2 regions of the Priestia sp. YIM B13551 genome follow, and region 2 is predicted to be linked to the other one. Evidence: riboswitches for the same ligand, from Rfam matches in the RefSeq annotation. Region 2 holds a riboswitch; the other holds the start of a gene.

Region 1 (5,943 bases), on a different contig from region 2:
TATTATTCTTGCTTCAAGGATCCTCCAAAAGAAAATTGATGGTAGTCATCAAGCTTATTCCAATACCCTATGCACTTTACGTCAGGCTCATCAATAGCTAACGCTGCTTTATTAGTTCCTTTATAAGGAAGAAATGCCGTTAACTTAACCTTTTGTTTTGGCTTGATATTTAATTTATTTCCTTCTGCTAACACCTTAAATTTATTATCAGAATAACCGTTTTTCATTTTTAAAGGATACGATAAAAATACATTATTTTGTTTGATGGTCAAATCGCTCTTGTTTACTAATTCCATTTCATATGAAATCCCTTGCTTCATTTTTTGTTCTTTGATTACGTTAATACTTATCTTTTCTAGTTCTCTTAAAGGAACGTTGTCTTCTTCTTTTGAACACCCGGCAAATAAGATGACTAACGCTAATAAAACAAGAATTCCTAACTTTCTATTCAAAAAACAATCCCCTCTCTAGTAACAAAGGTTATTTTACAATCATAACTCAAAAAAGTTATTTAATGGTAAAAATACAATTAAAAAAGCAAACCGTCATCGGTCTGCTTTTTTAATTGCTACGCATAGGTAATGTGTTGTTGTGCGAAAAACTTTTCGATAAGGAGTTTGCCAACTATATGTATATCGTAACAAAAGAAAAAAGAATGCGCTGTGAGATTTGTCACTTCTTGTTTCAAAATAATCTAACCGGATATTTCCTATTGCCTTAAGCAAAAAGAGCAGAACGCAAACGCGATCTGCTCTTTTTACATGCTAGATATGGGTAATTTGTCCATGCGTGAAAAGCTCTTCAATAAATAAGGGGTTTATCACTACACCTATAGAATAACAAAGAAAAAAAGATGCGGCTGTGAGATTTATCACAGCCGCATCTTTTTTATTCAACTAGCTTATTAAATTGTACACGTTTATTAATTGCCGCCATAATTGGTGCTCCAACAAGCATAACAATGAACTCACCAACAGCCGTTGTTAACCATGTAAAGAAAAATGGTAAATCAAATGCTAAGTGCAGTTCAAACGCAATAATAAACATCGTGAACGTAAATACAAGTGTATTAACAAGCATACGAGCCCACATATTTTTAATGTAGCGCATAGAAAAAATGGTAATGAGTAATGATAGCACAGATTGTCCTACCCCAAACACCAGATCATAAGCGACCATTGGTGAAAAAAACAAATTCGTCAGAAATACTCCTAGCACAATGCCGTACACGTACTTTTTATTAAACACAATTAAGTGATTGAACATTTCCGATATACGAAATTGGATATTGGTGAAGCCAAACGGCTGAATTAACATGCTGACAGCAATATACATAGCAGCTAAAAGACCGTTGACGCAAAGTGTTCTTATATTCATCTTACTATTCTCTCCTTAGTTTTTTAACGTGGGATGGTTACGAACCACGTAAACACTCAAAGAATCATACAGCAAGCTTAAGCTTTCGTCAATCTAGCTGTTTACAAACTACTGCCGGTTTCTATATCTTGCATATTGACTGCTCTTTTTTCTTACTTTTCTTTAGTATAAAATAAAAGACGTATCAGTATACATAGGTGACATCAAGTAGTTAACCCTTTTGATTTGAAATACGAAAGGATTTGTAGCGATGTTAGACAATACAGATAAGCGCATACTAGAAGAGCTATCAAAAAATGGACGTATAAAGATGAAAGAATTAGGAGAAAAAGTGCATTTAACCGGACAAGCCGCTTCTGCTAGAGTATTAAAGTTAGAAGATGAAGGCATTATCAAAGACTATACAATTAACATTGATGAACGAAAACTCGGCTACATCATCCATGCATTTTTAAATATCTATACGCAGAGCATTCATCATCACCCCTACCTTACATTTTTAGAAAGTCAGCAGGAGTACGTTATCAACAACTTTAAAATCAGCGGCGATGGCTGCTACTTATTAGAATGCAAATTTCATTCAAATGAAGAACTAAATGATTTTTTGACAGAGCTAAATCAGCATGTGAATTACAAACTTTCAATCGTCATTAACAAATAAATTTTTTTAAAAAATAAAGGTATATTAATTTATGAAAATGGTAATCCTAATAACGTATTCCCCCTATTCCAATAAATTTGAAAATCCTTTGCGCCATCGCAAAGGATTCTTTTTTTATGTAGGAAACCGCCTTCTATTTTTTGAAAAGTTGAACATCTCTCACAGCGTTGACATAGCGGTCAGAGGTTTATATAATCGGTGACATCGAAGCATAGAAAAGCAGGATCAAGACCTATACACGTATCGTAATTCTTCGTCTTAGAAGTTGATCAGTTTTATAACTAGACAATTTCTAAGACGTTTTTTATTTCATTATTTGTGAAACACTAGTAAAAACAAGATTCCACGTGAAAATATCCTAATAATCAAGGAGGTTTGTATATTGAAAACAATCTATAAAGACATCATCTTAATTATTGTTGGAGCACTTTTAGTTGCTGCATCCATTGATTTTTTCGTCATTCCAAATAAATTAGGTGACGGCAGTACAGTTGGTATTGCTCTTGTTTTATATTATTTATTTCATATCCCTACAAGTATCAGCACATTTCTTGTAAACCTTATATTTATTGCCTTAGCCTATAAATTTCTAACCAAAAAAACGATTCTTTATACGATTCTAGGAGCCGTCATGACGTCCGTTTTCCTCGGTCTAGTCAGCTATATTCCTTTTCACGTTCACGACATGATTTTAGGAATTGTATTCGGGGCTTTACTAATGGGAACAGGACTTGCTCTCATTTTTATCGCAGATGGATCTACCGGTGGAACAACTCTTTTAGCTTATTTATTAAACTATACAAAAGGCTATAATATTTCTAAAAGCATGTTCTATATGGACAGCGTCATTATTTTAGCATCAGTTTTTGCTATTGGCGTCAACAACACACTCTATACTTTTATATTCGTCTATCTTTGTGCCAAAATCGTAGATGTCGTTATTGAAGGTTTCCACAACAAAAAAGCAATGACGATTATGTCTGATCAATACAAAGACATAGCACAAGTCATCACCAGTGAATTTGGAAATGCAGCTACCATCTTTTACGGATATGGCTACTACGCCAACAAAGATAAACGTATTATTTACGTTGTTATTAAAAAGAACGAGTTATTAAAAATTAAAAAGAAAATCCAGCAAATTGACCCGAATTCTTTTATTGTCATCCACGAAGTAAAAGAAGTTGTCGGCGGAAAATTTGGATTTATCGGCAATTCGCCTCATGAAACAAAAGCCGCTGCTAAATAAAAAAATCCACCTCTTGGTGGATTTTTTTATGAAAAAACCGTTAAGAAAAACGAAAAGATACCTGCTAAAAAGTAAACCGACCCTAACGCAATTGCTCCTGTAACGACCGTAAATACACTTAATCCTATAGCCACCTTCATTTTCATCCACATCCCTTTTTAGATTAGTAGTATAAGTATGTCCAAGGATAGGAGATTTATAACTATGCCCTCCTATTTATTTCATATATCGATGCAACAATTGTCTATTCAATGTGTTCTAAAACCACCCCTGACGACATAATGTATAGGAAGGATTTCATATACACATCTTTGTATCACACATATCATATGAAATTAGGTGAGATAAAATGGTGGCTGTCCACTTTTTTGAAAATAGAAAGCTTCTATTAAGCCAGCTGAGGGAAAACATTCCTTCTACGGGTGATGATTTAAAGATTAAAGGACGAAAAGGAACCGTCGTGCTTGTGAATGACATCGATGAAAAAAATGTTCACGTGGAAGTTGCTTTAGAAAAAGTAGTGAAAAAGAACTTAGCGTTAGATAACGCTAAAAAGAAAAGGAGATAAGCGGCTTACGCTTATCTCCTTTTCCTTTTAATTTATATACGAATCGTCTGTATCTTTTGCTTCAGTTTCCAAAAAAAAGAGACTCCTAAAAAGGAATCTGCAGCAAAGAGCGATATCATCGCCTGAATATTAATACAAGCTACATTTTAACATATAAAAACATATTTTACAAAAATAAACTATTATTTTACGCATAATTATTTTTTATTCGAGGTTTTTCAACATTTGAAACCCATTTCGTATAAAGATCTTTCTTTATTTTTCAGGCCAAATTTTTGCATCCGGCTCTAATAACCACTTATGCTCTTCTTCCATAATACGGTCTGTCCACGGATTATTGTCGAGATGGCGAATCATCCAGCAGAAGTACATCGCATAGCCAGGAGCCGTTGCTTGAGGATGATCCAATTCACCAGGAATTGTAATAAAACTATTATCAACTACACGGTACGCATCTTCTCCAACCATTGCGCAGCCAAATCCTTGGGGCTTGTCAAAACGATAGTAATACACTTCGGGCTGGTCATGATGATGAGGCGGATAACTCGACCATCTTCCTGGATAAGAAATAACTTCTCCAATAACAAGGTTAGAGTAAGGAGCGTTATTGTAGTCAAAAATTGTTCGAATTACACGCTGAGCAGTACCTTCCCATACTCCTTCACCAGCCACTGTGTTTTGACAATCTTCAGGCGTATATAATTTTGATGAAAACTCTTTTTCATTATCCGTTTTTTGAATTAGCACTTCACTATCGGCAAGCCCGGTAATTTTAACCTCCACATTTTTTGAAACGTGCAAACACCAAGGCTCTTCTTCAAATAGGGACTGGCGCTGAATTTCTTTCGAATGGCCTTCCCACTCTAGCTTTACCTTTCCTTCTAGTAAAAGAATAGCCGTTTCACTGCTACTGTCTAGTAAAGTTTCCTCTTTTCCTTGGGCCATTTTATAAATCCCAATATCCATCAGCATATCTTTGTGCTGACCGGTCATTTCTGTAAGTACGTTGTATCCTTTATTTAATTCACCTAATTTACCTAACATGCTTAAATTCCTCCTTTATGTAGTAGCGCAATAAGAATTTACTAATTACTCATTTTTTCTTCATAGACTCTCTAAATTCTTTTGAATATGTGACTATGAGGATTTTTTATTAACGGCAATATTCTTGATTGTGTTCAATTATTTGTAGATGCTGTGGCTTCCCTTCGTAACGGAGCCGTTGATTTCCGAACAATCAATTTTGGCTCAAGAAGCAAATGTTCTTTATGCATCGCTGGATATTTCATTTCTCTAACCAGCAAATCCACTACGTTTACAGCCATTTCTTTTGTCGGCTGTGCTACCGTTGTCAACATGGGCGTGATGGTAGTAGAAAGAACCGTATTATCAAAGCCAATCACTGATAAGTCTTGCGGCACATCAATTTTGAGTTCCTTTGCGGCTTGCATAACGCCGATAGCCAGTAAATCGTTACAAGCAAAAATAGCCGTCACTTTCTCCTTCATTGAAAAAATTTGCTTAGCACTTTCATATCCTTTTTGAATACTTGCTTCGGTCGTAATAACGTGCTGAGGCGGCACGATGATTCCATTTTCTTGCATAACTTCTCGAAAAGCATCTAAACGGGCGTGATTACTTTTTGCATTTTCTTTAATAATCGCAATTTTTTTATGATGCAAAGACAGCAAATAATCAGTCGCTAAATAGCTCCCTTTGTAGTCATCCACTGTCACTGTATTAACGGATATGTGAGGAATTTCTGAAGCAATAACGCTAATCGGTATATCTTGCTTAAGCATATTTTTTAAAAGATTAGCATTGCGAAAAGCAGAAGCTACAATTAAACCGTCGATTCTCTGACGTATTAACAGCGATAGATATTTTTTCTCTTTTTCCGCATCGTTATCGGTATTGCACATTACAACATGGAAACCTCGCTCATGACTTCGGTCTTCTATGCTTCTTGCCAAATCGGCAAAAAAAGGGTTGGAGATGTCAGGTACGAGAAGCCCAATCGTTTTAGTGGGTTTTCCTGTTAAAGCAGATGCTACGACGCTTGGATGGTAATTCAACTGCGCCATAACC
Region 2 (5,943 bases):
AGGATGTTCTGATTAGACGTTCGATCAAAAAAATGAAAACAAGGCCAAAGCTGATTAACGAGAAGAATATTTCACGTCAAAAGACGCAAAAAAACTAAACTGTGTAAAGGTGGCCGTTTACTATGAAAGCATTTCTAATGTTATGTATCTGTTCATTGCTATTAAGCGGCTGCTGGAGCAGTAGAGAGTTGAATGAGCTAGCCATTACGGTTGCTGTCGGAATTGATAAAGCAGAAGATGGCATCATTGTTACAGTTCAGCTGATTAACCCTGGTGATATTCAGGCCAAAACCCCTACAAACGGGCCTTCTGTTACCACATTTTCTATTAAGGCTTCGTCTGTAATGGAAGGGCTAAGAAAAATAACGACGAAATCCCCGCGGAAAATTTATCTTTCTCATTTACGAATGCTAGTCATTAGCGAAAGCATGGCGGAAGACGGTATTGCTGAAGTGCTTGATTTCTTTGCTCGGGATCATGAAGTGCGTACCGATTATTTTGTTGTTGTTGCTAAAAATACGAAAGCATCGAGCGTTCTGAACGTATTAACAACAATCGAAAAAATACCAGCTAACCATATGTTTGCTTCATTAGACGTGTCACAGCGTATTTGGGCACCTACTAGAGGAGTAAAGTTAAATGAACTGATCAGCAACTTAACCAGCGAGGGAAAGCAGGCGGTATTATCAGGGGTATTGGTGAAAGGCAATGTAAAAAATGCAGGAGATATGTCGAGCATTTCTCGCACCAATCTTTCCACACTGCTCAATTTCAAAGGATTAGGTGTCTTTCAAAATGATAAGCTTATCGGCTGGTTCAATGAAGACGAAAGTAAAGGATATAACTATATTACAGGAAATGTAAAAAGTACGTTGATTGTTATTCCATGCGAAAAAAAAGAAAAAAAGCATGATATTATCGGAGTAGAAATGCTTCGAACGAATGTCAAGGTGACAGCTACTATGAAAAATCATAAACCTCATATTCACGTTGATTTAAAAGGAGAAGCTAACGTAGCTGATGTAGAGTGTCAAGTAAATTTACAGGACCCAGCTGTAATCAATATGCTCGAACGAAAAACAGCAGCCGACGTAAAAGAAAAAATGAATGATGCAGTAGAAAAAGCTCAAAAAACCTATAAAAGCGATATCTTTGGTTTTGGCGAAGCGTTTTACAGACAAGATGTAAAGAGATGGTACAAAATGAAAAGAGACTGGAACAGAATTTACGCAGAGGATTTAACCGTCGATTTAGATGCAAAAGTTCAAATCCGTCGCTTAGGCACGTTAAATAACTCATATATGAAGCAAATGAAGCATTAAGGAGAAAGAAAATGGAGGGATTTATCGCCTTACTTGTACTGCTTGCTTATTTGACTAAAAAAATAATGATCAACTTCCGAAAGGAAAAGTATTATCGTGAAATAGTCGTCTACCTTTGTCTCATAGGTTTGGGTCTATTCTTTTGGGGAGCGATTACACTCCGTAAAGAAGTTCCTACGCCTCTGTACTTTTTAGAGGCACTAATTAAGCCTCTTACTAGAACCGTTCATCATCTGTTATTCACGTGAGCAAGCATGTAGGAGAGAAGGTGTGTATGATGCAAATAAAAGAATTTATTAGTCCGAAACAATTTCTTTTTCTAATTTATGTTTTTTGTATCGGAAGCGCCATCTTGGCAGTTCCGGCTACATTATTAGAGACGAATAGACAAAATGCGTGGTTTTGCGGTGTGCTTGCTATTGGCTTTGCACTTTTAATCGTTGCGGTGCTTTTATGGCTGATTCAGCGTTACCCTCAGCAAACATTCATTCAAATAGCTAAAAAGGCGCTAGGTCGTTATGCCGGAACGTGTATTTCTCTTATTTACATTTTCTTTATGTTCATTCAATCTACGTTTTCGCTTCGAGACATCAGTACATTTATGACGACTCAAATTGTCCCTGAAACGCTGCCTACGTGGATTCATGCGCTTGTTCTTTTAGCTGTTATATACGGAGGGTATCTAGGTATTGAAGTGGTAGGGAGAACCGCGGAAATCTTTTTGCCGTGGATTGTGGTCCCCTTTTTATTGTTAATTGTTTTAAATATTCCTCAGATGAAAATTGATCGTCTTTATCCTTTTTTTGAATTCAGCATGGGTGATTTAGTATTAGGGACCACTTATTTTTTAGGAAACCCGTTTATGGAATTGGTTTTTATTCTAATGATTACGCCTCATGTAAAAGGTGGAAAAAAGGTAAAAAGAATGTTTGTTATCGGCACTGTCGCATCGGGCTTGACGATTACGATTGCAGTTGCGGCTTGTATATTAGCTCTTGGCGCGAATATTGCATCGATGCACAGCTACCCAGTTTATTTATTAGGAAAAATGATTTCGTTAGGTGCAACGATTCAGCATGTTGAAGTATTAGTAGCTATTATTTGGATGTTATCTATCTTTTTTAAAGTTGTCATTGTGTTCTATGCTATTCAGTTAAGTATCGTCCAACTGTGTAATTTACGGGTGCGCAATTTTTTAAGCTTTCCTTTAGGTCTAATTATTACAGGCGTGGCGTATTACATTATTCCCAATACAGCGTACTTCAATTATTTTGAAAAATATTACTGGCCGTTTTATTTATTTGTACTAAGCGTCTGTTTTCCGTTGTTATTTATTGCGCTTTCTTATATAAAGAAAAATAAGGCAGCTAAAGGCGATAGAAGCCAACAAACATAGCATTATTTATACGCATGTGGTATAATACGATGACAATTCAAGAAGAAACTCCGTGCACGTTTGTATATGTACGGGAGAGGTTCGAAAACTCCCTCTATAAAAAACTAAGATCATCGTTGATGACAAAAGACACGGTTTTAGCGTGTCTTCTTTCACGTGCTTTTCTATCAACGCGTCTTTTTGACGTGTATGCTGGCGAGGACGTGTATCTTAGTTGCTTTTTAGGGAGATTGCTGGAAAAGAGCAGTCTCTTTTTTGTGTTATAAAATTAGTCACAAAGGGAACGAACGGTTCAATAAAGTTTCTTCTTCTTTTGATTTCAATCAAAAAGGAGACGAACAATAATGATGAAAAATGAAAAAGCTATTGTTGTATTTAGCGGAGGTCAAGATAGTACAACATGTCTATTTTGGGCTTTGAAAAACTTTAAAGAAGTAGAAACGGTTACTTTTCAATACGGTCAGCGTCATAGTCAAGAGATAGAGGTAGCAAAAGCTATCGCAGCTGATTTAGGTGTGAAGCATACCGTACTAGATATGTCACTTTTAAATCAATTAGCACCAAATGCCTTAACGCGAGATGATATTGAGATCGAGCAAAAAGAAGGAGAGTTGCCTACAACGTTTGTGGACGGCCGCAATCTGTTATTTTTATCATTTGCAGCCGTACTGGCTAAAAACAGCGGAGGCCGTCATATCGTAACAGGCGTTTGTGAAACTGATTTTTCGGGATATCCAGACTGTCGAGATGTATTTGTAAAATCGTTAAACGTCACGCTTAATTTATCAATGGACTTTGAATTTGTGATTCATACGCCGCTTATGTGGATTGATAAAGCAGAAACGTGGGCGTTAGCGGATGAGCTAGGGGCGCTTGAGTATGTGCGTGAAAAAACATTAACATGCTACAACGGTATTGTTGCTGATGGATGCGGCGAATGTCCCGCATGTCAATTGCGAAAACGCGGGTTAGATCAATACATGCAAACAAAAGAAGGAGGAGAGGAATAATGCTGCAACAAATGTATCCTCAAGTATTTCATGACTATGAATATGAACTGAACAAAGATATGCAGTTTGCTGCGGCACACTTTGTTCCTCACACAGAAGCAGGAAAATGCCGTCAAGTCCATGGACATACGTATTTTGTAAACTTAACTGTTGCCGGAGATACATTAGACGAAGCGGGCTTTTTAGTAAACTTTGCGCTATTGAAAAAAATTGTTTCTGGTCAATTTGATCATACATTATTGAACGATCATTCTATCTTTAACGAAGAAAATCCAAATGATTTTCCTACAACTGAAGTTGTTGCTCGTAAAATTTATGAGTTGGTTCAAGAATATCTAGACACACTACCAAATAACCCTTCTTGCGTACAAGTATTCGTGCGGGAAACGCCGACAAGTTACGTAGTTTACCGCCCAAAGAAGGTGAAAAAACGTGGCTAATACAATTCCAGTACTTGAAATATTCGGACCAACGATTCAAGGGGAAGGAATGGTTGTAGGACGTAAGACGATGTTTGTTCGTACCGCGGGCTGTGATTATTCCTGCAGCTGGTGTGATTCAGCTTTTACATGGGATGGATCTGCTAAAAACGATATTCGTCAGCTAACAGCAGAACAAATTTGGACGGAGCTAAAAGAAATTGGAGGAGAGTTCTTTGATCACGTCACCATTTCTGGAGGAAACCCTGCGCTTATCAAGGCGATTGGTTCACTTGTAGAGCTTTTGCACAGTCATGGGGTAAAAGCAGCTCTTGAAACACAGGGAAGCCGTTATCAGGATTGGTTCCTAAAAATCGATGATTTAACGATTTCTCCTAAGCCTCCAAGTTCATTAATGAAAACAAATTTCTCCGTATTAGACGATATTATAGAGACATTAATAAAGGAAAAACGCATGGCGCATATAAGCATAAAAGTCGTTGTATTTAATGATGATGACTTTGAGTATGCAGCCTCTGTTCATGAACGTTATCCTGAGGTTCCATTTTTTGTTCAGGTAGGCAATGAGGACTTAACGACAATCGATAATGCGTCGTTAACACAAGAATTGCTTAAAAAGTATGAGTGGTTAATCGATAAGGCAGTGGCAGCTAAAAACATGAACGATGTAAGAGTTCTGCCGCAGGTTCACGCCCTTGTTTGGGGAAATAAACGAGGCGTGTAAGCGCATAGCAAAAAATTTACAAAGAAAAATAAAAACAGATATATACAAAATAAAAAAACGCTGTTAGAATGACAATCGTAGAAAGAGAGGAAATGCAAATGAGCGGTCGAAAAGATGAAGAATTAGAAGGTGTATCACTCCTTGGAAATCAAGGAACAAACTATTTGTTTGAATATTCACCAGAGATTCTAGAAGCATTTGATAACAAACATCCAAATCGTGATTATTTTGTGAAATTCAACTGTCCAGAATTTACGAGCTTATGTCCAAAAACAGGTCAGCCGGATTTCGCAACCATTTATATTAGTTACATTCCAGATGAAAAAATGGTGGAAAGCAAGTCGTTAAAGCTTTATTTGTTCAGCTTCCGTAACCATGGAGATTTCCATGAAGACTGTATGAACATTATTATGAATGACTTAATTAAACTGATGAATCCAAGATATATTGAAGTATGGGGAAAATTCACACCACGCGGCGGGATTTCAATTGATCCATATACAAACTATGGCCGTCCCGGTACGAAGTATGAAGAAATGGCTAATTATCGCCTGATGAATCATGATTTATACCCAGAAACAATTGATAATCGTTAATTCGAACAAACAGGTTGTGTATGCAACCTGTTTTCCATTGCAAAAACAACAGGTGAGAAGGTGAAAGAATGTCACAGAGATCAGCATTAGTATTAGGTGCAAGCGGACTTGTTGGTCAAGAACTTTTAAAAATGTTATTAAGCAACAGCTTATATAACCATGTGACAGTGTTTGTTCGAAAAAAGCTACCAATCGAACACACAAAGCTACGTCAGCTTGAAATTGATTTTTCAGAGCTTGATAAGCACGAAGAATGCTTTGCAGTTGATGATGTATATTGCTGTTTAGGCACGACAATGAAAAAAGCAAAAACAAAAGCGAAATTCATTAAAGTGGACTACGAATTTCCTTTAAAAGCGGCTAAATGTGCAGAAAAATATCGCTGCAAAAACTTTTTAACGATTACAGCAATTGGTGCTGATCTTCGTTCGCCATTCTTTTACAGTAAAGTAAAG

What was found. Region 2 has a riboswitch for preQ1 ahead of queC (7-cyano-7-deazaguanine synthase QueC). Riboswitches for the same ligand answer to the same signal wherever they lie in the genome.
Region 1: linked by a shared signal. The riboswitch ahead of ACFX4N_RS26240 (QueT transporter family protein) and the one ahead of queC (7-cyano-7-deazaguanine synthase QueC) in region 2 are both predicted to bind preQ1.

Annotation. Positions count from the first base shown of each region.
Region 1 is NZ_JBHZOX010000008.1:110,673-116,615, forward strand. It holds gene ACFX4N_RS26235 (hypothetical protein) at 3-452, opposite strand; gene ACFX4N_RS26240 (QueT transporter family protein) at 889-1,377, opposite strand; PreQ1 riboswitch class I at 1,387-1,431, opposite strand; gene ACFX4N_RS26245 (Lrp/AsnC family transcriptional regulator) at 1,628-2,038, shown strand; gene ACFX4N_RS26250 (YitT family protein) at 2,421-3,287, shown strand; gene ACFX4N_RS26255 (hypothetical protein) at 3,637-3,855, shown strand; gene ACFX4N_RS26260 (5-deoxy-glucuronate isomerase) at 4,111-4,899, opposite strand; gene ACFX4N_RS26265 (LacI family DNA-binding transcriptional regulator) at 5,034-5,943, opposite strand, start outside.
Region 2 is NZ_JBHZOX010000001.1:1,644,999-1,650,941, reverse strand. It holds gene ACFX4N_RS08410 (spore germination protein) at 1-98, shown strand, start outside; gene ACFX4N_RS08405 (Ger(x)C family spore germination protein) at 123-1,322, shown strand; gene ACFX4N_RS08400 (hypothetical protein) at 1,334-1,570, shown strand; gene ACFX4N_RS08395 (GerAB/ArcD/ProY family transporter) at 1,597-2,718, shown strand; PreQ1 riboswitch class I at 2,789-2,832, shown strand; gene queC (7-cyano-7-deazaguanine synthase QueC) at 3,063-3,728, shown strand; gene queD (6-carboxytetrahydropterin synthase QueD) at 3,728-4,168, shown strand; gene queE (7-carboxy-7-deazaguanine synthase QueE) at 4,161-4,892, shown strand; gene queF (preQ(1) synthase) at 4,991-5,488, shown strand; gene ACFX4N_RS08370 (NAD(P)H-binding protein) at 5,557-5,943, shown strand, end outside.